4 regions of the Diaphorobacter sp. JS3051 genome follow, and region 3 is predicted to be linked to each of the others. Evidence: predicted binding sites of a transcription regulator. Region 3 holds the regulator's gene; each other region holds the start of a gene.
The links. Region 3 encodes FNR, which switches genes on or off when oxygen is low (the NO sensors DNR and NnrR bind a similar motif). Its sites were predicted from a motif close to TTGATNNNNATCAA; they were not measured.

Region 1 (5,802 bases), 920 kb from region 3:
GGCGAAGGTGCACATGAAGCCTACCGTCCACAGCATGGGCACGCTGAAGCGGATGCGGCCCTTGTACATGGTGAACAGCCAGTTGAAGATCTTGGCGCCCGTCGGGATCGAGATGATCATCGTCGTGATGCCGAAGAAGGTGTTCACTGTGGCGCCCGAGCCCATGGTGAAGAAGTGGTGCAGCCACACCAGGTACGACAGGATGGTGATACACACCGTGGCGTAGACCATCGAGGTGTAGCCGAACAGGCGCTTGCGCGAGAACGTGGCGACGACCTCGGAGAACACGCCGAACGCGGGCAGGATCAGGATGTAGACCTCGGGGTGGCCCCAGATCCAGATCAGGTTCACGTACAGCATGGAGTTGCCCCCCAGGTCGTTCGTGAAGAAGTTGGTGCCGATATAGCGGTCCAGCGACATCAGCACCAGCGCGGCCGTCAGCACGGGGAACGAGGCGACGATCAGCGCGTTGGTGCACAGCGCGGTCCAGGTGAACACGGGCATCTTCATCAGGTTCATGCCCGGCGCGCGCATCTTGATGATGGTGACGATCAGGTTGATGCCCGACAAGGTGGTGCCCACCCCCGCAATCTGCAGGCCCCAGATGTAATAGTCGAGACCCACGCCAGGGTCCTGCGCCCCGAGGTTGGACAGCGCCAGCCAGCCAGAGGTGGAGAACTCGCCCAGGAACAGCGAGATCATCACCAGCACGGCGCCGCCGGTGGTCATCCAGAAGCTGAAGTTGTTCAGGAAGGGAAACGACACGTCGCGCGCGCCGATCTGCAGCGGCACGAGGTAGTTCATCAGGCCCGTGACGAAGGGCATGGCCACGAAGAAGATCATGACCACGCCGTGGGCCGTGAAGATCTGGTCGTAGTGGTGCGGCGGCAGGTAGCCCATGCTCTCGCCCACAGCCATGGCCTGCTGCAGGCGCATCATCACCGCGTCGGCGAAGCCGCGCAGGAACATGACCAGGCCCAGGATCATGTACATGATGCCGATCTTCTTGTGGTCGATGGAGCAGATCCAGTCACGCCACAGCGGGCCCCACAGGCGGAACTTGGTGAGGCCGGCCAGCATCACGATGCCACCCAGGACCACCGCGATGAAGGTCCACAGCACGATGGGCTCGTGCGCCATCGGGATCGAGTCCCAGGTGATGCGGCCCAACAGCCAGTGGGCTGGGGTAGTTTGTTCAGACAACATATCGAATCTCTTGGCTAATGGGCCCGGCGCCGGCTTGGCGCCCGCGTCGGGTCCGTCAAATTCACTGTTGGGTGGGGGCCTCGGGGAGGGCTAAGCCCGGCTGCAGCGCGGCCAGGATCTGTGGCGCGTTGCCGGCGGTGCATACGTCCTGCGGCAGCGTTAGACCGTTGGCTTTGACGAAGGCTTCGCCGCCGAGCGCGTCGATAGCCATCATGTCGTGCATGCACATCTGCCCGTCTTCCACGCAGCGGTTGAGCACCTTGCCGTACAAGCCCGTTTCCACGGTAGAAAAGCGCTGCACGGGGTCGCGCTGGCTGGGCTTGGCCAGTTGCAGGTAGGTGGTCTTGTCCAGGGGCTTGCCTTCGGTCTTGGCCTTGTCCACCCACTGGGCGAACTCGGCATCGCTCAGGCCGTGGAACTTGAAGGTCATGCCGGAGAAGCCGGGGCCGCTGTAGTGCGAGGCAAGGCCATGGAACACGCCGGGCTTGTTGATGATGGCGTTCAGCTCGGTCTGCATGCCAGGCATGGCGTAGATCATGCCGGCCAGGTCGGGCACGTAGAACGCGTTCATGGTGGATGTGGCGGTGAGCTTGAACAGGATCGGGCGGTCCACAGGCGCGGCCACCTCGTTCACCGTGGCAATGCCCTGCTCGGGGTAGAAGAACAGCCACTTCCAGTCCATGGCCACCACCTGCACTTCCAGCGGTTTGACGTCGGCGGCCAGCGCGCGCTGGGCGTCGATGCGGTCCAGGGGGCGGTAGGGGTCCAGCTTGTGGGTAGCGATCCAGGTCAGCGCGCCCAGGGCAATGATGATCATCAGCGGCACGCTCCAGATCACCAGCTCCAGCGAGGTGGAGTGGTGCCAGTCGGGGTCGTACTCGACGTCGGTGTTGCCCTGGCGGTACTTCCAGGCGAACAGCAGCGTCAGCAGGATCACCGGCACGATGACGATCAGCATCAGCACCGTGGCAGTCACCACCAGGTTGCCCTGCTGGGCAGCGATATCACCCGCCGGGTTCAATACAACGGCCTTGCTGCAACCAGCCAGGCTGGCTGCGGCCAAAGCCGCGGCGAGCCAGGTGGGCCCGCGGAGTTTCTTCAATTGGAGCATTGCTAGGCGTGTCAAAAAGCGTGCACGGCCTTGCGTCGCGCGGGCGGGCGCGGCGCTAGGTGTAAACGCGAATTACTGGACGGAGACGAATGTAATACGCCTAGCGCATTTGTCGATTGGACATTTTGTCCAGGGTCAAGCTTATGGCGTGATGGCAGGCCGTATGCGGCCTGCGGGCGCGACCATGGCGGCGCGGATGGCCGACTGGGCGTGAGGGTTTTCCCGCGCGGGACGTCAGTGTAAGCGTACTTGTTGACCGCGGGGCTTGCGTGTAGAACGGAGCTGTGTCTGCAAAGCCAAGGAGTACGGTCATGAGTAGCGGTTCCGTCGCATACCCCGTTTACGGCCCCGAGAGCGCGGCATCGCTGTCGCGCGCGCACACCGACGAAGACGTCACCCCGGGCGAGATCGCCGTGGGCGTGATCATCGGGCGCGCGTCGGAGTATTTCGACTTCTTCGTATTCGGGATCGCCTGCGTGCTGGTCTTCCCGTCGCTGTTGTTCCCCTTCATGTCGCGGCTGGACGGCACGCTCATGGCCTTTGCCATCTTTGCCATCGCCTTCATCGCCCGGCCGCTGGGCACCGCCATCTCCATGGCCGTGCAGCGGCGCTGGGGGCGCGGCACCAAGCTGACGCTGGCGCTGTTCCTGCTGGGCGGCTGTACGGTGAGCATGGCTTTCCTGCCCAGCTACCAGGTGGCGGGGCTGGCAGCCGCTGGGGCGCTGGCGGTGCTGCGCTTCGGCCAGGGGCTGGCGCTGGGCGGCTCCTGGGACGGGCTGCCGTCGCTGCTGGCGATGGCCGCACCGCCGGAGCGCCGGGGCTGGTATTCCATGGTGGGGCAACTGGGCGCGCCCGTGGGGTTTGCATTGGCCGCCGGGTTGTTTGCCTACCTGTACGGCAGCCTCTCCAGCGAAGAATTCCTGGCCTGGGGCTGGCGCTACCCGTTCTGCGTGGCCTTTGCGATCAACGTGGTGGCGCTGTTTGCGCGGCTGCGCCTGGTGGTGGGGCAGTCCTATGCCGAATTGCTGCAAGAGAAGGAACTGGAGCCCGTGGGCGTGGCCCGCGTGATGCGCGAAGAGGGGAGCAATGTGGTGCTGGGCGCCTTTGCGGCACTGGCCAGCTTCGCACTCTTTCACGTGGTGACGGTGTTCCCGCTGTCGTGGTTCGCCCTGTTCTCCGACCGCTCCATGGCCGAGGTGCTGTGCGTGCAGATCGCCGGCGCATTCCTGGCCATCGGCGCGGTGGCGGCGTCGGGGCGGTTGGCCGACCGCATGGGCCGGCGCAACCTGCTGGGCTCCATGGCCGTGCTGATTGGCCTGTTCAGCCTGGCCACGCCCTGGCTGCTGGGCGGTGGCGCGGTGGGCGGCACGGTGTTCCTGCTGCTGGGCTTCGTGCTGCTGGGCCTGTCGTACGGCCAGGCATCGGGCACGGTGACGGCCAACTTCTCCACCCTGCACCGCTACACCGGGGCGGCACTGTCGTCCGACCTGGCCTGGCTGATCGGCGCGGCCTTCGCGCCGTTGGTGGCTCTGGGGTTGTCGGCACGTTTCGGGCTGGGGGCGGTGACGCTGTATCTGCTGTCGGGCGTGGTCTGCACACTCGGCGCGTTGCGTATCAATCGCCTCATCGAGCAGCGCAGCTGAGTTCGATTGGCTGTCGGTTGTTCTCGAAAATGATAGCTGCCGGCGCTTGACTCAAATAGGTTTCACAGTGTTTTCAATTTGAAACCATTGAGGGACAAGCGCAGGCAGCTCTCTTTTTTGCTTCAGTCGCGCGGGCGGAAGCCGATCACCAGGGACGACGGCACGCGGCCGTCCACGTCGCGCGGCAGGGTTTCCGTGCGGTGCAGCGCACGAATCACCGCGTCGTCCCACGCCTTGTTGCCGCTGGACTGGGTGATGCGCGCGCCGACGATGGTGCCGTCCGGAGCGGCGCGCACCTCGACCTCGGCGCGCGGGTTGCCCGAGATGGTGTCGGGATAGACGATGTTGGGGCGTACCTTGGCGGCCACCTTGCCACCGTAGCTGCCCGAGGGGCCGGAGCTGCGCTGCGCGGTGCCCGTGGCGGTCTCGCCGCCCGTGCCAGCCAGTTGCTGCATGCGGCGGATGTTTGCTTCTTGCCGCTCTCTAGCCTCTTTGGCTTCACGGGCTTCCTCGGCCTTGCGGCGCTTGTCCTCGGCCAGCTTCTTCTGTTTGTCCTGCTCGGCCTTGGCGGCCTTCTCCTTCTCGGCCTTTTCGCGCTCGGCTTTCTCGCGCTCGGCCTTCTGCTGCGCCAGTAGGCGTTCCTTCTTTTCCTGCTCCAGCCGCTCGCGGCGCTCTTCTTCCTTGCGCTCGCGTTCGCGCTTCTCGCGCTCTAGTTGCTGTTCGCGCTTTTTCTTTTCTTCTTCCAGGCGCTTCTTCTGCTGCTGCAGGGCGATGTCGGCCTCGCGCGTGTCGGCTTGCTCCGGACGCGGTGGTGGCGGTGGAGGCGGCGGTGCGGGCGCGGGCTCAGGTGCGGGGGTAGGGGCCGGAGCAGGGGGTGGGGGCGGCTCCACGGCGCGCGGCGCCGCTTGCTGGGGGACGGCGGACCAGAGTTCGGCCTCTACCGCCGGTTGGTCGGAACTGCTCTTCCAGTTCACGCCCCAGGTCAGCGCGCCGATCAGCGCGGCATGGGCGAGTACCGCCAGGGCGATGGCCCGCATGCGTCCGGGCGGGCGGGGCGGGGCAAACTGGTCGCGGTCGTTCGTGGCGTGCATTAGATCGTGTGAAAGTTCTCGTCAGCCGCCGCTCTTCACCGCCAGGGCGACGCGTGCCACGCCCGCCTGTTGCAGCGCAGACATGGCCTTCATCACCGCGTCGTACGACACGTTCTTGTCGGCGCTGATGAGCACGGGTGTGTCCTCTGGCTGGTCCTTGAGCCAGTTCTTGGCAGTGGCGCCCAGGTTCTGCAGCGGCACGGTGCGTTCGTTGCCGTCGGCCTTGAAGCGGATGCTGCCATCCTTGTCGACGATGACGTCCGCGCGCGTCTTGGGCACCTTGGCGCCTTTGCCCACGGAAGGCACGTTCACCGAACTGGGCGTGAGCATGGGCGCGGTCACCATGAAGATGATGAGCAGCACCAGCATCACGTCGATGAACGGCACCATGTTGATTTCGTTCATGGAGCGGCGGCGGGTGCCGCTGCGTGAGGCCATGGCAGGCATTTCAGTTCTCCATTGCGCTGAGTAGTGCGCGCTGTGGATAAAACGGACGTGTCCGATGCCAGCAGACGCCGCGCAAGGGCCGTCCCGCCGCGCTGAGCAATCGATCCCCTTTCCCGCAGTGGGTAGCGCTGCGAGAGAAGGGGGAAGCCGCGCAGCGGCTCAGGGGGATGTCCTTCATCTCAATGCCCCGAGGGGGACGCGGGGTGTGCGCCCAGGTTGCGCTGCAGGATGTTGGAGAACTCCTCGATGAAGGTCTCCTGGTGCGTCGCCACGCGGTCGATGTCGCGTGCGAAGCGGTTGTACG
Region 2 (5,802 bases), 570 kb from region 3:
TCTTGTTGCCCATGGCGAACTCGATGCACCGGTACTGGTAGCTCTGGAAACCGCTGGACTGGCCCAGGTACGGGCGCATGGCGGTGTACTCGGGCGGCGTCATGGTGGCCAGCACGTCCCAGGCGTGCACCAGCTGCTCGAGGATCTTGGACACGCGCGCCAGCATCTTGAAAGCGGGTGGCAACTCGTCACGCGCGATATGGGCGATGGCCGCGTGCAGCTCATGCAGCATGAGCTTCATCCACAGCTCGCTGGTCTGGTGCTGCACGATGAACAGCATCTCGTCGTGCGCGGGCGACAGGGGCTTTTGCGCGCCCAGCACGCTGTCCAGCTGCAGGTAGTCGCCATAGCTCATGCTGTGGCTGAAGTCGAGCTGTGCGCCCTCCTGGCGCACGATGGCTTCGGTGGCGCCGGAGGATGCGCTGGGGTGGTGGGGGCAGGTCATGGTCAGGTCACGGCGTTGAGGTGGTTGAACTCGGGCTTGCGCCATTCGCCGGATTCCAGCACCTGGCGCAGGTGCTGCACGGCATTCCACACGTCTTCAAATCCGACATGCAGCGGCGTGAAGCCAAAGCGCAGGATGTCCAGGTGCTTGCCGCCGTCACCCTTGCGGAAGTCGCCGACCACGCCGCGCGCGATCAGGGCCTGCACGATGGCGTAGGCCCCGCTGCCGACGCCCTGAACGCCCAGGCCCTCGCCACGTGTCAGGCACACCTGCGAACCGCGCGCCGCATGATCGCGCGGCGTCGCCAGTCCCAGGCCGTGGCCGGCGCAGTGCTCCTCGACCAGCGCGATGAATAGATCGGTCAGTGCGAGCGACTTGGCGCGCAGCGCCGCCATGCCGCCCAGAGGCTCGGCGGCGGTAAAGATGTCCAGCCCGCACTGCAGGGCCGACAGGCTCACGATGGGCTGCGTGCCGCAGAGGTAGCGTGCGATACCCGGTGCGGGCTGGTAGTCGGGCGTGAAGGCGAAGGGCGCGGCATGGCCGAACCAGCCCGACAGCGGCTGCGCAAATGTCGCATCCGGGCGGTCCGCCAGGCGCGGGTGCACCCACACGAAGGCGGGCGCGCCAGGGCCGCCGTTGAGGTACTTGTAGCTGCAGCCCACCGCATAGTCGGCGTTCGCGTCCAGCAGGTGCACGGGCACGGCGCCCGCGCTGTGGCACAGGTCCCAGACGCACAGAATGCCGTGGGCGTGCGCCTGCGCGGTCACGGCGGCCATGTCGTGCATGGCGCCGGTGCGGTAGTTCACGTGGGTGAGCAGCAGGACGGCGACCTGGGGCGTCAGCCGCGTGGCGATTTCCTCGGGCTCCACCAGCACCAACTCCAGTCCGTACTCCTGGCACACGGACTGGGCGATGTACAGGTCGGTGGGGAAGTTGCTGCGCTCGCTGACGAGCTGGGTGCGACCGGGATGGTCCGCGCGGGCCACGCGCGCGGCAGCCGACAGCACCTTGTACAGGTTGACCGAGGTGGTGTCGGTGAACACCACCTGGTCCGGCCCCGCGCCGATCCAGGGAGCGAACTGGTTGCCCAGGCGCTGCGGCAGGCTGACCCAGCCGGCCTTGTTCCACGAGGTGATGAGGTCCTGTCCCCATTCCTGCTGCACTACTTGGGCCACGCGCGCCGGCGTGGCGCGGGGCAGGGCGCCCAGGGAATTGCCGTCCAGGTAGATCACGCCCTCGGGCAGGCTGAAATGGTCGCGCAGGCTGCGCAGCGGGTCCTGCGCATCGCGTGTGCGGCACTCTTGCAAGGTAGTCATGTGGTTTGTGCTATTAATAAAGTAGCTGTTAGCGCTTACTGCATGAGCGTTAGAGGCCAAAACGGCTTAATGTTCATGCGCGCGGCGGCAGCGCACGCAGCACGGCGCGCACGGGCGATGCGTCGGCCGTGGTGAGCTTGAGCGGCAGCGCGATGAGTTCGTAGTCGCCCTCGGGCACATCGTCCAGCACCAGGTTCTCCAGCACGCGCAGGCCGCGCCGGCGGATCACCTGGTGGCTGGGCAGCGGCTTGCTGTCGGCGGGGTCGATGCTGGCGGTGTCGATGCCCACGAGCACTACGCCGGCGTCGGCCAGGCGCTCGATGGTGTCGGGCGCGTAGGCCGTGAGGCCCGCGTCCCAGCGGTCCACGGGCATGCGGGCGTAGGTGCGCACCAGCACCCGCGGCGGCAAAGTGCCCGTCATCGCATGGGCAATGTGGGTCCATTCGATGAGCGGCCCGCAGTCCAGCGCATGCACCACGCGGCAGGGGCCGATGAAGGCTTCCAGCGGCAGGGCGCCGATGGCTGCGCCGTCCGCTGCGTAGTGCAGGGGCGCGTCAGCGTGCGTGCCCACGTGGGGCGAGAGCGTGAGTGCACTCACGTTCACCGGGCAGCCGGGGCCCAGTGTGGCGCTCCACTGCTGCTGGTAGGGTGTATCGCCCGGGAACACCGGGCTACCCGCATGCACGGGGGCAGAGATGTCCCACAGCGCGGGCGATGGCGTGGAGGTGGCGGTCATGCCGCGCATGCTATGCGCGGCGGAGGGGCGGGTAAATGGTTTATCCCTGATGGGTGATTCATTTGGATAATCCATTCTCGCAGAGACATTTTTGGGTTAAATCATGCAAGCCGAGATCGACCGTACCGACCGCCAGCTGCTGCGCGCGCTGCAGGACAACGCCCGCCTGACCTCCGGCGAACTGGCCGAAATGGCGCACCTGTCGCAGTCGCCCTGCTGGCGGCGCGTGAAGCGGCTGGAGGACGCCGGGGTAGTGCGCGGCTACCACGCGCAGCTGGACCGGCGTGCGGTGGGGCTGGGTGTGATGGCTTTCGTGATGGTGGGCATCGACCACCAGACGGAGGCGCTGTCCGTGGCGTTCGAGGAGGCGGTGTGCGCCATTCCCGAAGTGGTGCTGTTCCACGGCATCTCGGGCCCCGCGGACTTCCTGCTGGTGGTCGTGACGACCGACCTGGACGCGTATTCCGAACTGCTGCAGCGGCGCCTGCACCGCCTGCCGGGCGTGCGCCAGGTACAGACCTATTTTTCGCTGCAGGAATTCAAGGGGCGCATCGGCGGGTTGCCCGTGTGAAAGCGGGTCCTGCGGCGTTCAGAGCACCAGCCCGTCCAGTGCCGGCAGATGGTGGCGCTGGCGGGCGCGATTGCAGGCAGCGCTGCCGGCTTCGAATTCGCGGCAGGGCGAGGGGCGCCACTCGTAGATGCCGCAGGCCGCGCGCAGGCCCACTTGGCCCGTGAGGGCCGAGCAGCGCGGCTGCGCATGGTCCGTGCCCCGCATGCGTGCAGTGTGGTCCGTGACCGGCACCACCAGCCCATCGGGAACGCAGCCGCCCAGCTCCTCCGTCTCATGTACCGAGAAGTCCACGCGAAAGCTGGCGCAGCAGGCGCCACAGGTCAGGCAGGGGTGAAGAGTGGTCATGGCGTACGTCGCAGGGGGTGTCATTGTGACGCGCCACAGGTCCTGATGTGCATCAATCCAGCAGCGTGCAGTTCCATTAGAATGAGAATTACTTTTATTCATTGACTGCAATACAACATGCTTCACACGGGGAATGACGCCGCGCAGCCGCGGGGGCTGGACACCTTGCCGCATGGCGTGCCGGCCACGGTTGCCGGGCTGCTGCCGGCGCAGGATGGCCGGTCGCAGGCCATGGTGCTGCGCCTGATGGAGATTGGTTTCCTGCCGGGCGAGCCGGTGCGCGTGATTGCCCGGGGCTTTCCCGCGGCCGACCCCCTGGCCGTTCGCGTGGGCCAGGCCACTTTTGCCCTGCGCCGCCATGAGGCGGCCCTGGTGCAGGTGCGCGTGGATGCGCTGGAGGCCGCGGCATGAGCACGGCGGCATCTCCCCTGCACATCGCGCTGCTGGGCAACCCCAACTGCGGCAAGACGGCGCTGTTCAATGTGCTGACCGGCGCACGCCAGAAGGTGGCCAACTACGCGGGCGTCACCGTGGAGCGCAAGGAAGGCCTGTTCACCACCGCCAGCGGCCGGCGCGTGCGCGTGTTGGACCTGCCCGGCGCCTACAGCCTGCACGCGCAGAGCCTGGACGAGGCCGTCACCCGCGATGTGGTCACCGGCCGCCGCCCAGGAGAGGCCATGCCCGAGCTGCTGGTCTGCGTGACCGATGCCACGCACCTGCGCCTGAACCTGCGCCTGGTGTTGGAGGCGCGCGACCTGGGCCTGCCCATGGTGCTGGTGCTGAACATGAGTGATATGGCGCAGCAGCAGGGCATCCAGATCGACCGCGAAGTCCTGGCGCGCGAACTGGGCCTGCCCGTGGTGACCACCGTGGGCGTGCGCGCCGACGGGGCGCGCGAGCTGCTGCAGTGGCTGGACACGGCCACCCCGCAGGCCGCCCGCGGCGCCGCCGTGGGCACACAGGCGCCACCGCCCGTCAATGCGCTGGAGGAAGACCGCCCGCAGCGCGTGCAGCAATTGCACCAGGAAGTGCGCCGCATCATGGGGCTGGCCGTGCGTGAGCCCGCGCTGCGCCTGCAGCGCGACGACCGTATCGACGCCGTGGTACTGCACCCGCTGTGGGGCACGCTGCTGCTGGCGGTGACGCTGTTCCTGATGTTCCAGGCCGTGTTCAGCTGGGCAGAGGTGCCCATGGGCTGGATCGAAGGCGCCACGGCCGCCGTGGCCGAATGGCTGAACGCCCACATGGCCGAGGGGCCGCTGCGCAGCCTGCTGGCCGACGGCGTGATCGCCGGCGCAGGCGGGGTGCTGGTGTTCCTGCCGCAGATCCTGATCCTGTTCTTCTTCATCCTGGCGCTGGAGGAATCCGGCTACCTGCCGCGCGCGGCCTTCCTGCTGGACCGCGTAATGGGCACCGTCGGCCTGTCGGGACGCTCGTTCATCCCGCTGCTGTCCAGCTTCGCTTGCGCGGTGCCGGGCATCATGGCCACGCGCTCCATTCCGGACTGGCGCGACCGGCTCGTCACCATCCTCATCGCGCCGCTGATGACCTGTTCGGCCCGCCTGCCGGTGTACGCGCTGCTCATCGCGGCCTTCATCCCCGATCGCACGGTGGCGGGGCTGTTCAACCTGCAGGGGCTGGTGCTGTTCGCGCTGTACCTGGGCGGCATCGTGAGCGCCATGGCCGTGGCGGCCGTTGCGCGGCTGGCGCGGCGCGGCGACGGCGCCACGCCGCTGCTGATGGAGCTGCCCGCCTACCGCTGGCCCAGCGTGCGCAACCTGGCGCTGGGGCTGTGGGAGCGCGCGGGCATCTTCCTGCGCCGCGTGGGCGGCATCATCCTGCTGGTCACCATCCTGCTGTGGTTCCTGTCGTCGTACCCCGCGCCGCCGGCGGACGCCACGGGGCCGGCCATCGAATACAGCTTCGCCGGGCGCATCGGCGCCGCGCTGGAGGTGATCTTCGCGCCCATCGGCTTCAATTGGCAGATCAGCATCGCCCTGGTGCCCGGCATGGCCGCGCGCGAGGTGGCGGTGAGCGCCCTGGGCACGGTGTACGCGATTGCCGCTTCGGCCGACGACACGGCCGCGCAGCTCGCGCCCATGCTGGCGGCGCAATGGTCGCTGGCCACGGCGCTGTCGCTGCTGGTGTGGTTCATCTTCGCGCCGCAGTGCGTCTCCACCATCGCCGCCGTGCGCCGCGAGACCAACGGCTGGCGCTGGCCGCTTGTCATGACGGGCTATCTCTTCGCACTGGCCTATGCGGCCAGCTTCATCACCTACCGCGTGGCCCTGGCGCTGGGCGGTGGTTGAAAACCGTCACCAAGGAGCAGAACCATGTGGCAAGACATTCTCACCGCCGTGATCGTGGCCGTGGCCGCCCTGGCGCTGCT
Region 3 (5,802 bases):
ACTCCCTGAAGGCGTCTCTGGGCAAGTCGAAGTTCACTGCGTGCGCTGCATGCCACGGGATGGACGGCAAGGGCAATGTGGCCCTGGGTGCCCCTAATCTGACGGATGACATCTGGCTGCATGGCTGGGGCGAAGCTGCCATCACCGCTATGATCAACAATGGCAAGACCAACGAGATGCCTGCCCAAACGGGCAAGTTGACCGATGCACAGATCAAGGTGTTGACGGCATACGTCTGGGGTTTGTCCAATAAGGCCGGCGCCCCGCGCTGATGCTCCCTGTGCGGCCGGCTCCCCGTCGAGGGGCGCCGGCCGTTTTGCGTTTTGGAAGTTGCACTTCCTTTTTGAGATTCCACCATGAAGCCAGCCGAAGGTCAGCCCCGTAAGGTGATTCCTATCACGCCAGTGGGGGCCGAAAGTTCGCAGACCGAGGTCATTTCGCTCTATGAGGCGCAAAAGAAAATCTATCCACGCTCGATAAGTGGAGTGTTCGCACGTTGGCGTTGGGCGATGGTGTTTCTGACACAGCTGGTTTTCTATGGCCTGCCATGGCTGGAGTGGGGGCAGCGCCAGATGGTGCTCTTTGACCTCGGAGCACGCCGTTTCTATATTTTTGGTTTGGTGCTTTACCCGCAGGACTTCATTTATCTGACGGGTTTGCTGATTATTTCCGCGCTGTCGCTTTTTCTGTTTACCGCAGTGGCGGGACGCCTGTGGTGCGGCTTCTCCTGTCCCCAGACCGTATACACGGAAATGTTCATGTGGATCGAGCACAAAGTCGAAGGCGACCGCAGTGCCCGTATGCGCCTGGACAATGGTCCGTGGACATTTGAGAAGATCTGGAAAAAATCTGTCAAGCAAGCCATTTGGATTGCGGTCGCATTCTGGACCGGCTTCACCTTCGTGGGCTATTTCGTTCCGATTCGCGAGCTGGGGGGAGAGTTGCTGGCCCTGCAAGGAGGGTGGCAGATATTCTGGGTGATCTTCTATGGGTTGGCCACGTACGGCAACGCAGGATTCCTGCGCGAGCAGGTGTGCAAATACATGTGCCCTTATGCGCGTTTCCAAAGCGCAATGTTCGACAGGGACACGCTGGTCGTCTCTTACGATCCTGAGCGCGGCGAGCCTCGCGGGCCCCGTAACAAGACCGTAGACCACAAAGCTGCGGGACTGGGTGACTGCATCGATTGCACGCTGTGTGTCCAGGTCTGCCCAACGGGTATCGATATTCGCAACGGACTGCAATACGAATGCATTGGTTGCGGTCTCTGCGTGGACGCTTGCAATACCGTGATGGATAAGATGAAGTATCCGCGCGGGCTGATTCGCTTCTCAACGCAGAACGGCGTCAAGAACCACTGGACCCAGTCGCAAATGCTCAAACGCGTGCTGCGACCCCGTGTGTTGTTCTATTCAGCGGTGCTGGTGGTGTTGTGCGTCGGCATGCTGGCCAGCTTGGTGGTACGCACCCCGTTGAAGGTGGACATCGTGCGCGACCGCGCTGCGCTCTCGCGCATCGTGGCGGGAGGCAAGCTTGAAAATATCTACCGGCTGCAGATCATGAACGCCACGGAGGGGGCGCAGCGCTACACCATCAGCGCCCACGGCATGGAAGGGCTGGAAGTGGCGTCCGAGACCGCAATTGACATTGGACCGGCGGAATCCCGATGGGTGGTTGTCCGTCTTCAAATTCCGTATGGCTCAGCATCTCCTGGATCGCATACGGTGTATTTCGATATTCAAGCGCAGGGTGATAAAGCCCAAGTGGCAGAGAAATCCGTATTCCTCGTACCCCGCTGAAGGCGGTCGTGGAATACAAATGAACAAGCTGTGCTCATAAATGAGCGAGGAGTTAATATAAATGTTGAGTAATTCCCCCATGAAACTGGACGACGACGGAAAGCCTTGGTGGACGTTTGGCCATGTCTGGCTTGTCATCGCGGGGCCGGTGATTGTCATCATTGCGGGCTTCGTGACCCTCTGGCTGGCCGTGAGCAAACCCGACCCCGTCATCGCGGAAGACTATTACCAACGGGGCTTGAACATCAACGAGACCCTGAAGGAGTCTGGGGGCGACATGACGCCTGCCATGAAGGGGCGCAACCATGCAGCTACTCCGCTGGAGGATCAACCGCGCTGACCGGCAGGGCGAGTCCTCTTTGCATGCCGGAGAACAGATGCTAGGCTGTCAACTACACCTGCTAGGAGATGGGCGAATGTGGATGCAACGATTGATGTGGATCGCGTGGCCGGCCTTTTTGATGGCGGGCGTCATGGAAATGGTGGTGTTCGCCTTCGTGGATCCAGAAGCGCTGCAGTGGTTTGATCAACCCCTGCATCTCTCGCGCGAAGGTGTGTATACCATCGCCTTCTTCACGTTCTGGTTCGTACTCATGGCTTCCAGCGCATTGACGACGCTGTTGTCACTCTCGCCCTTTGAGTTGAATCGCTGCCCCGTGCCCAAAGGGGCGCGGCCGGCTGATTGCGCCAAATACGTTTCCTGATCTTTCCGCCGATCAGTTATGAATGAGCAAAAAACCGAAGCTTAATGGCAGGCTTGCTGGCTGTTGACAATGCGCTTCAGCGCATCGGTATCGACGATGCGCACATGGCGCTGTTTTACTTCCACAATACCTTCTTCCACGAACTTGGAAAACGTGCGGCTGACGGTTTCCAGTTTCAATCCTAGGTAGCTGCCGATCTCTTCACGTGTCATGCGCAGCACCAATTCGGATTGCGAGAAACCCCGGGCATGCAAGCGTTGTACGAGATTCAACAGGAATGCGGCAAGGCGTTCCTCAGCACGCATACTCCCCAGCAACAGCATGACCCCATGCTCGCGAACAATCTCGCGGCTCATGATCTTGTGCACATGGTGCTGTAGTGCCGTAACTTCGCGCGACAACTCTTCAATACGATCGAAAGGCATGACGCATACTTCGGCGTCTTCAAGCGCTACCGCATCGCAAGTGTGACGGTCACTCACGATGCCATCCAGGCCAATGATTTCGCCCGCCATTTGAAAACCCGTCACTTGATCGCGACCGTCCTCGGTGGCGACACAGGTCTTGAAGAATCCGGTGCGGATGGCAAAAAGGGATGTGAAGGGTTCACCGTTCCGGAAAAGCGTGCCGCCACGCTTGATCTTGCGTCGTACAGCAACAATGTCATCGATGCGCTTGAGTTGCTGGTCGTCCAGACCCACGGGCATGCACAGCTCACGCAGATTGCAGTTTGAGCAGGCAACTTTGATGGTCTGGAGATTCGTATGCATGGGAACCCTGTTCATGGCTTGAGCTTACCTCTGAACGGCTGGGAGACATGGAATGCCGTAGGCCGCCGGACGACTTTGAGCCGAAGTCAAATTGTCGCCACAAGGACCTCATGGGCGCTTGATCAACGTCAAGGACTCATGGGGGACTCTACGGCACAGTGATATGAAAGTGCAAGGAATCCCGTCATGACCGTTGTTACAACAGAGCTCCTGCGTCGCTTTGACGTCCCAGGGCCGCGCTACACCTCTTATCCGACTGCTGATCGTTTTGTCGAGGCTTTTGGCGAGCGGGAATACATCCTTGCGCTGCAGCAGCGTCGCGTGGGGTCGGTAGCCAAGGCGATGCCTTTGTCGCTTTATGTCCACATCCCGTTTTGTGAATCGCTGTGCTATTACTGCGCGTGTAACAAAATCATTACCCGGCATCCAGAGCGGACAGAGGTCTACTTGCGTTACCTCAGCCGTGAAATCGACCTGCATACGGCGCACTGCGGTGTGGGTCAGCATGTGAGCCAGCTGCATTTCGGCGGCGGCACGCCTACTTTTCTGACGGATGACGGTTTGCGCGAACTGATGGGCATGCTGAGGCGCAGTTTCGTCCTTGTTCCTGGGGGGGAGTACTCCATAGAAGTGGACCCCCGGACCGTGGATGAAGCGCGGCTGGGATTGTTGGCGGAGCTGGGTTTCAATCGCCTGAGCTTTGGCGTGCAGGATTTCGACCCTGAAGTACAAAAGGCCGTGCACCGCATTCAGCCTGCCGAAAAGGTGTTCGCGTTGGTCGATGCGGCTCGCAAGCTCGGGTTTGAATCGGTGAACGTGGATTTGATCTACGGGCTGCCGCGACAGACACCGGAGTCGTTTGATTGCACCTTGGAGCAGGTAGCCGAGCTGCGGCCAGACCGGATCGCGCTGTATGCGTACGCTCACTTGCCAGAACGCTTCAAATCGCAGCGACGCATCATCACGGCCGAGTTGCCCATGGCTTCGGCCAAGGTGTCCATGTTGGCCCGGTCACTTGATGTGTTCCAAGAAGCCGGCTACGTCTACGTGGGCATGGACCATTTTGCTCTGCCAGACGATGCGCTGGCGGTGGCCAAGCGGCAAGGCAGGCTGCACCGCAATTTCCAAGGCTATAGCACGCAGCCCGATTGCGACCTGATTGGTCTGGGCGTTTCTGCCATCGGGCGCGTGGGCGCTACTTACAGCCAAAACGTGAAAACGCTGGACGAGTATTACGACTGCATTAACCAGGGGCATTTGCCTGTGGTGCGCGGGCTGGCGTTGACCAAGGACGACTTGGTGCGCCGCGCAGTCATCATGGCGTTGATGTGCCAAGGTGAGTTGCTGTTTGAGCCGTTGGAACAGTCTTGGCTGATTGATTTCCGCAGTTATTTCGATGCGGAATTACAGCAACTGCAAGAAATGGCGGCTCAGGGCTTAGTGAAAATTAGTGATGAGGGCGTTGAAGTTACGCCCATGGGGTGGTATTTCGTGCGCGGTGTGGCCATGGTGTTCGACAAGTATCTGCAGGCTGACCGTAACCGCGCTCGCTTTTCCCGGATTATTTGACCCATGCTGTGGGCGCTGGCCACGACGGCCTTCCTGATGGGGCTGATGGGAGGGGCTCACTGTTTGGCGATGTGTTCTGTTCCCTGCGCGGCGCTTACGGGGCTGGGTGGCACGCCGGACGCCACCCACACCATTCAATGGGCGCCCCGCCGCGGAATCCTCCAACGGGTAGCGCAGTTTCACGTGGGGCGCCTGATTGGCTACGGCGCCGCAGGGGCGGTGGTTGCGCTGGCCATGGAGCAACTCGCGTGGCTGGGGCAAAGCACCTCGGCATTGCGCCCCCTTTGGACGCTGATGCACGTGCTCATCCTCGCGTGGGGCGGGATGATGATGGTGCAAGCGCAGCAGCCCTTGTGGGTTGAGCGGGCGGGGCGTGCTGCCTGGGCGAAGGTCAAGCCCTTGGTCTCTCGGCCTGGCGGGCTCCTGACCGCGGGTGTGGCCTGGGCGCTCCTGCCATGCGGCCTTCTGTATACCGCACTGTTGACTGCCGCTCTCAGCGGAAGCGTGCTCCGCGGAGCCTTGTGCATGGTCCTGTTTGGCGTGGGAAGCGGTGTATGGCTGGTGCTGGGGCCGTGGACTTTTGGCCGCATTCGCGCTTGGATCGGCGTGAAGGGTGGGGCGTGGGGGTCTCGGCTGGCAGGTGGTGTGCTTTTTTCCCTGGGTGCATGGGCGCTGTGGATGGAGGTTGTCCATGGGCAGCCGGCGCCGTGGTGCGTGCCCTGAAAACAGCGTTTTGTGGAACCACAGCGGCTCCGCGAAGCATGCCGTGGCAAGCGAATGGTGCACACTGAGACGCTCAGGCGTGACGTATCGCTGTCAGATCTCTACCAGCGGAAGTGACGAGTCTGTTCTCATCGACGTGGAGAAATCCAGCTACGCATCTCTGCCTTACTGGATGCGCCATCGTGCGTCTGGGGCGCGCGTTGCGTATCAGTGAGATTGCCGAAGGACTGGGAAACG
Region 4 (5,802 bases), 1.7 Mb from region 3:
ACCCCGTAGAAAGTCCTCCTGCGCCGCCGCCATATCGCTGATCTGCTGGCGCGCCTGGGCCAGTTCGCTGCGCAGCTGCGCCAGCGTGTCCGCCGGTGGAATGCCCTCGCCGGTCATGGCCTCAACCCTTGGCCTGTTTGGCGGGGCGCTTCCAGTTCGCGATGCTCACCTGCCGGCCACGCGCCACGCTCAACACACCCGGTGGCGTGTCCTTGGTGATGGTGGAGCCGCCACCCACCGTGCCACCCGCCCCAATGGTGACGGGCGCCACCAGCACGCAGTTGCTGCCGATGTGCACGTCGGCCTCGATCACCGTGCGGTGCTTGTTGGCACCGTCGTAATTGGCGGTGATGCTGCCGGCGCCGTAGTTCACGCGCTCGCCCACGCTGGCGTCGCCCAGGTAGGCCAGGTGGTTGGCCTTGGCGCCGTCGGCCAGCGTGCTGTTCTTCACCTCCACGAAGTTGCCAATGTGCACCTCGCGCCCCAGTTGCGCGCCGGGGCGCAGGCGCGCGAAGGGACCAATCAGTGCGCCTTCGCCCACATGGGCGCCGGCCTTCTCGCCATCGATGTGGGTAAAGGGGTGGACCACAGCGCCCGCGGCGATGGTGGCGTTGCTGATGTGGCAGTAGGCGCCGATGCGCGCGCCCTCGCCCAGTTCCACGCGGCCGGTGAAGATGCAGCCCACGTCGATCTCCACATCCTGCGCACAGAGGATTTCGCCGCGCGCGCCGCTGCGCGCATCGTCGCGCAGGTCAAAGCGCGCGGGGTCGGCCAGGCGAACGCCCTGCTCCATGAGTGCCGCGGCCTGGGCGCGCTGGTGCGCGCGCTCCAGCTCGGCCAGTTGCGCGGGGCTGTTCACGCCCGCCACCTGCAGCGCATCGCCAATGCAGTGGGCCGCCACGGGCACGCCGTCCGCCACGGCCATGGACACGATGTCGGTCAGGTAGTACTCGCCCTGCGCGTTGTCGTTGGTCAGACGCGCCAGCCAGCCCGCCAGGCGCTGCGCGGGCACGGCCATGATGCCGCTGTAGACCTCGTCGATGGCGCGCTCGGCATCGTTCGCGTCCTTGTGCTCCACGATGCGCTGCACCGTTCCGCCCTCGCCGCGCACGATGCGGCCGTACCCTGTGGGATCGGGCAGGCGCACGGTGAGCAGCGCTAGGCGCTCGCCCGCCCCGGCCTCGACCAGCGCGCGCAGCGTCGCGGCCTGGGTCAACGGCACGTCGCCCGACAGCACCACCACCGTGCCATCGCCCGCCAGCGCGGGCGTGGCCTGCTGCACCGCGTGGCCCGTGCCCAACTGCGGCTCCTGGCGCACGAATTTCAAGTCAAAAGTGCCTCCAGCGCCCGCCAATCCTGCGCAAGCAGCTTCTACTTCTGTAGCGCCATGGCCCGTTACCACCACCACGCGGCGCGCCTGCAGGCTGGCGGCCTGGCCCAGCACATGGTGCAGCAGGGGCCGGCCGGCCAGGCGCTGCAAGACCTTGGGAATGCGGCTTTTCATGCGCGTGCCCTTGCCCGCGGCCATGATGATGATGTCCAGTGCTGTCATGAAGGTGTGGAGAGTGGAAGGTCGTCGTGTCCTGCCAGCCCAGGCCGGCAGCCCGCCGCCATTATCCCGCCGCCCATGCGCTGCCCCTCTGCGGCGCGGCTGCACCACCGCCCCTGATTGCTCCTAAAAAAATAGCTGCTAGCGCCCGTCATTCGGGCGCTAGCAGCCAGTTTGATGCGATAGCCGGACGGTCAGGCGCGGCAGACATCGCCCCGGGGGGAGGCGTACTGCGTTGACGGTGCGCGCACCGCGGCGGCGCTGCGCCACTGGAACTGCAGCGGCTCGCGGCCCATCGGCTCGACCACGGCGTGCTGGCCGGAGGCCACGCACACGCTCTGGCCCGCGTGCAGCATGAGGTCCCCCGAATCCTCGCGCCAGCCATGGGGGCCGTCGCTCAAGGTCACCCAGGCCAGGCCGCTGACCACGCGCAGTTGCATCGGCGCGCGGGGGTGCAGGCTGCGCGCCGCGCCCTGGGGAATGGTGCACAGTTCCGGTCCGGCAACGCCGGCGGGAACGCTGGAGGCTTGCGAATGCAGAACTTGCGAGGTGGTCACGGTCATCTCCTGGTAAACCCTTTGAAGTGACGCCAGTGTGCGACTGCGACCCGGGCACCGTCCAATGAAAACGGAAGGCCTCATCGATTACGGAACGGCATCAATCACTGTATCACCCCATGCCCCGGGGGACGGCAACCGCCAGCGGTGCACCTGCTGCCTGAGCAGCCTGCTGCGCGATCGATGAAAAAGCGCTAGCATTTTGATTCCCAATGGTCATCAATCTGCCATGAACTCCCCTCTCTTGCCCGCCAGCGCTCCTCCCATCGCGCATCTGCGCACCCGGCCCGTGGCCGTAGGTCATTGGCGCGCATTTCTGGCCGTGGCGCGGCATTTGAACTTCCGCGCCGCGGCCGAGGAACTGGCCCTGACCCAGTCGGCGGTGAGCCGCCAGATCCAGGCGCTGGAGGACGAAGTGGGCGTACCCCTGTTTCTGCGCCACACACGCGCCGTGGAGCTCACCAGCGCCGGCGGCCAGCTGCAGCGCGCCGTGGCGCCCGCGCTGGAGCGCATGGACGCGGCCGTGCGCCTGGTGCGCCAGACGGCGGGGCGCAAGAGCGTGGCCATCACCACCTGGGCCAGCTTTGCGTCCATGTGGCTGATCCCGCGCATGGAGGAATTCCAGCGCGACAACCCCGACATCGACATCCGCATCGACGCAACCGACACCATCGTGGACCTGGAGACGGCCGACGTGGACCTGGCCCTGCGCTCCAGCGTGCCCGGCACGCAGGCCGCGGGCGCGCAGCGGCTGTTTGGCGAGCAACTGGCGGTGGTGGCCAGCCCCTGGCTCCTCAACAGCATGCCGCCCATCCGCACGCCGGCCGACGTGGCGCAGTTCACGCTCATCGAGGCAGGCGACGCGCACCGCATGCCCTATTTCGAGTGGATCACCTGGCGGCGCTGGTTCGAACTGCACGGCCTGGGGCGGCTGCAGCCCAAGCGCTGGCTGTACTTCAACTACGCGCAGCAGATCGTGCAGGCCGCGCTGGCCGGCCAGGGCCTGGCGCTGGCGCGCATGCCGCTGATCGCGGAAAGCCTCGCCTCGGGCGACCTGCAGGAGGTGCTGCCGGGCCACCGGCTGGACTCTCCGCTGGTGTACTGGCTGGTCGTCGGCCCGCGCAGCGGCCAGCGCCCCGAAATCCAGGCGTTCAGCGCCTGGCTGCTGCTGCAGGCCGAAGCCACGCGCCAAGCCGTCGGCGAAGTGCCGGACACGGACCTGAACGACGACATCTCCTGAGCGCGGCACGATCGCTCCTCTATTTATAGCGCCTAGCGCGCGATGGGCGGGCGCGTTTGGCTTTTTGCACAGGAATGCGTGGCAAACCGCTCACGCAGCCGGGCGCTTCGTCTGACGAAGATCAAGGCCCATGCAAATCCATGCGAATGACATGGTCTTCCCCTATGGGTTGTCACGCAAAGGTCTGCGACCGTCGGCAGGCTATGCCCCGCCCCCGACAACACCAATGGACAGAAGAGAAGACCCTGTATGCCTTTCATGCCCTGGACCGCGGAACTGGAACTTGGCCTGCCCGAAATCGACGACCAGCACCGTCAACTGGTCGCGCTGACCAACGCCCTGCACGATGAACTGAGCGCGGCGAGCCCGCGCCGCAGCGCCGTGGGCGAAATTTTGGAAGGCTTGGTGGACTACACGCACAACCACTTCATCGTGGAGGAGGTGCTGTTTCAGCAGCACGACTACGCCGAGACTCCCGCCCGTAAGGCCGAGCATGACGGCTTCACGCGCAAGGCCATGGATCTGCTGACGCGCTTCGACGGTGGGCAGGAGGTCTCGCTGGAGGCGCTGGAATTCCTCAAGCGATGGCTGGTGCACCACATCTGCAAGGTGGACCGCGCCTACCTGCCGTTCATGCGCGAGGCGCTGCAGGCGCAACGCACCGCCGCCCTGGCCTGAACGGGCATGAAAAAAGCCACTGCGCGCAGTGGCTTGGCAAAGCGGGAGCGCGGTCGCGCCCCGCCGGGCATCAGGCCAGGGTGACGCGCGCGAACTTGCGCTTGCCGACCTGCACCACGTAGCTGCCCGCTTCCAGCTTCAGGCCCTTGTCGCTGACCACGCCGCCGTCCACGCGCACGCCGCCGCCGTCGATGAGGCGGTTGGCCTCGCTGGTCGAGGGCGCAAGGTTGGCCTGCTTGAGCAGCGCACCGATGCCCAGGGGCGCGCCCGCCAGGCGGACTTCGGGAATGTCGTCGGGGATGCCGCCCTTGCTGCGGTTGACGAAATCCTGCTCGGCCGCGTCGGCCAGTGCGGCGCTGTGAAAGCGCGCGGTGATCTCCTTGGCCAGCATCACCTTGGCATCCTTGGGATTGCGGCCTGCCGCCACCTCGGCCTTGAGCGCGGCGATTTCGTCCAGGCTCCTGAACGACAGCAGCGTGTACCAGTCCCACATCAGGGTGTCCGAGATGGAGAGCACCTTGGCGAACATGGAGTTGGCGTCCTCCGTGATGCCGATGTAGTTGTTCTTGGACTTGGACATCTTGTCCACGCCATCCAGCCCCACCAGCAGCGGCATGGTGAGCACACACTGCGGCTCCTGCCCCCATTCTTGCTGCAGATGGCGTCCCATGAGCAGGTTGAACTTCTGGTCGGTGCCGCCCAGCTCCAGGTCGCTCCTGAGCGCTACCGAGTCATAGCCCTGCAGTAGCGGGTAGAGGAACTCGTGCAGGCTGATGGAGCTGCCGTCGGTGAAGCGCTGGTGGAAATCGTTGCGCTCCATCATGCGTGCCACGGTGTACTTGGCCGACAGCTGAATCATGCCGCGCGCACCCAACTGGTCGCACCACTCGCTGTTGTAGCGGATCTCGGTACGCGCTGGGTCCAGCACCTTGGCCGCCTGGGTGTAGTAGGTTTTGGCGTTGACCTTGATCTGCTCGGCCGTCAGGGGCGGGCGCGTGCTGTTGCGGCCCGACGGGTCGCCGATCAGCGTGGTGAAGTCGCCGATCAGGAAGATGACCTGGTGGCCCAGGTCCTGCAATTGGCGCATCTTGTTGAGCACCACCGTATGGCCCAGGTGGATGTCCGGCGCCGTGGGGTCCAGCCCGAGCTTGATGCGCAGCGGCTGGCCCGTGGCCTCCGAACGCGCCAGTTTCTGGGTCCATTCTTCTTGGGGCAGAAGCTCGTCGACCCCGCGCAGGGAGACTTCAAGCGCCCGTCCTACACCATCGGTCACCGAGAATGTTGTAACAGCAGATTGATTCATAAGGGTTTTTTGGGGTGCCGCCAGGGCCCCAACGACTATACTTCCGGGCACTTTCCAGCCGTGGATTCTAGTGGGCCACCCGTACGCCCGGCGTTCGCTCCCTTCCACAGCACTACGACATTGACAGTGCCTCCCGCCCTTTAAGACCCTGGCCCGGGGCCTGGAAGCACACAGACGCCTGGGGTAAGACTCTTGAACAACGGCTTGACGACCGCCTGCCTGGTATTGCTCAACCAACTGAAGCAGTCCGTTCAGAAACATCCAAAACGCATCACTGCCGCCGTGGCCACCCTGCTGCTCACCGGCGGCGGCGGTGCCTTCGCAGTGGCTTCCTTCGCTCCCGACCCGGCCGACCTGCCCGTGCGCACCGTCACGCAGGCCGTGCAGTCGCTGGCGGCAGACGAACCGCTATCGTCGCTGGTGGACATCCCGCAGTACGCGCTGTACCGCTCCGACGTCACCCGCAGCGCCGATA

Region 1: the regulator FNR is predicted to act here: its motif matches at 2,443-2,456, upstream of cyoA (ubiquinol oxidase subunit II).
Region 2: the regulator FNR is predicted to act here: its motif matches at 3,456-3,469, upstream of I3K84_RS00040 (FeoA family protein).
Region 4: the regulator FNR is predicted to act here: its motif matches at 3,458-3,471, upstream of I3K84_RS09860 (bacteriohemerythrin).

What each region holds. Positions count from the first base shown of each region.
Region 1 covers NZ_CP065406.1:359,541-365,342, forward strand. Annotated here, with positions in the region: gene cyoB (cytochrome o ubiquinol oxidase subunit I) at 1-1,206, opposite strand, end outside; gene cyoA (ubiquinol oxidase subunit II) at 1,268-2,317, opposite strand; gene I3K84_RS01715 (MFS transporter) at 2,629-3,960, shown strand; gene tolA (cell envelope integrity protein TolA) at 4,083-5,051, opposite strand; gene I3K84_RS01725 (biopolymer transporter ExbD) at 5,073-5,498, opposite strand; gene tolQ (protein TolQ) at 5,678-5,802, opposite strand, start outside.
Region 2 covers NZ_CP065406.1:3,853-9,654, forward strand. Annotated here, with positions in the region: gene kynA (tryptophan 2,3-dioxygenase) at 1-445, opposite strand, end outside; gene kynU (kynureninase) at 448-1,761, opposite strand; gene kynB (arylformamidase) at 1,835-2,506, opposite strand; gene I3K84_RS00030 (Lrp/AsnC family transcriptional regulator) at 2,601-3,068, shown strand; gene I3K84_RS00035 (YkgJ family cysteine cluster protein) at 3,087-3,413, opposite strand; gene I3K84_RS00040 (FeoA family protein) at 3,531-3,824, shown strand; gene I3K84_RS00045 (ferrous iron transporter B) at 3,821-5,722, shown strand; gene I3K84_RS00050 (hypothetical protein) at 5,747-5,802, shown strand, end outside.
Region 3 covers NZ_CP065406.1:3,770,646-3,776,447, forward strand. Annotated here, with positions in the region: gene ccoP (cytochrome-c oxidase, cbb3-type subunit III) at 1-272, shown strand, start outside; gene ccoG (cytochrome c oxidase accessory protein CcoG) at 357-1,799, shown strand; gene I3K84_RS17950 (FixH family protein) at 1,861-2,139, shown strand; gene I3K84_RS17955 (hypothetical protein) at 2,216-2,503, shown strand; gene fnr (fumarate/nitrate reduction transcriptional regulator Fnr) at 2,545-3,288, opposite strand; gene hemN (oxygen-independent coproporphyrinogen III oxidase) at 3,460-4,842, shown strand; gene I3K84_RS17970 (sulfite exporter TauE/SafE family protein) at 4,846-5,565, shown strand.
Region 4 covers NZ_CP065406.1:2,059,014-2,064,815, forward strand. Annotated here, with positions in the region: gene I3K84_RS09840 (ATP-binding protein) at 1-117, opposite strand, end outside; gene glmU (bifunctional UDP-N-acetylglucosamine diphosphorylase/glucosamine-1-phosphate N-acetyltransferase GlmU) at 122-1,552, opposite strand; gene I3K84_RS09850 (DUF2917 domain-containing protein) at 1,744-2,112, opposite strand; gene I3K84_RS09855 (LysR substrate-binding domain-containing protein) at 2,336-3,346, shown strand; gene I3K84_RS09860 (bacteriohemerythrin) at 3,605-4,024, shown strand; gene tyrS (tyrosine--tRNA ligase) at 4,095-5,327, opposite strand; gene I3K84_RS09870 (M23 family metallopeptidase) at 5,520-5,802, shown strand, end outside.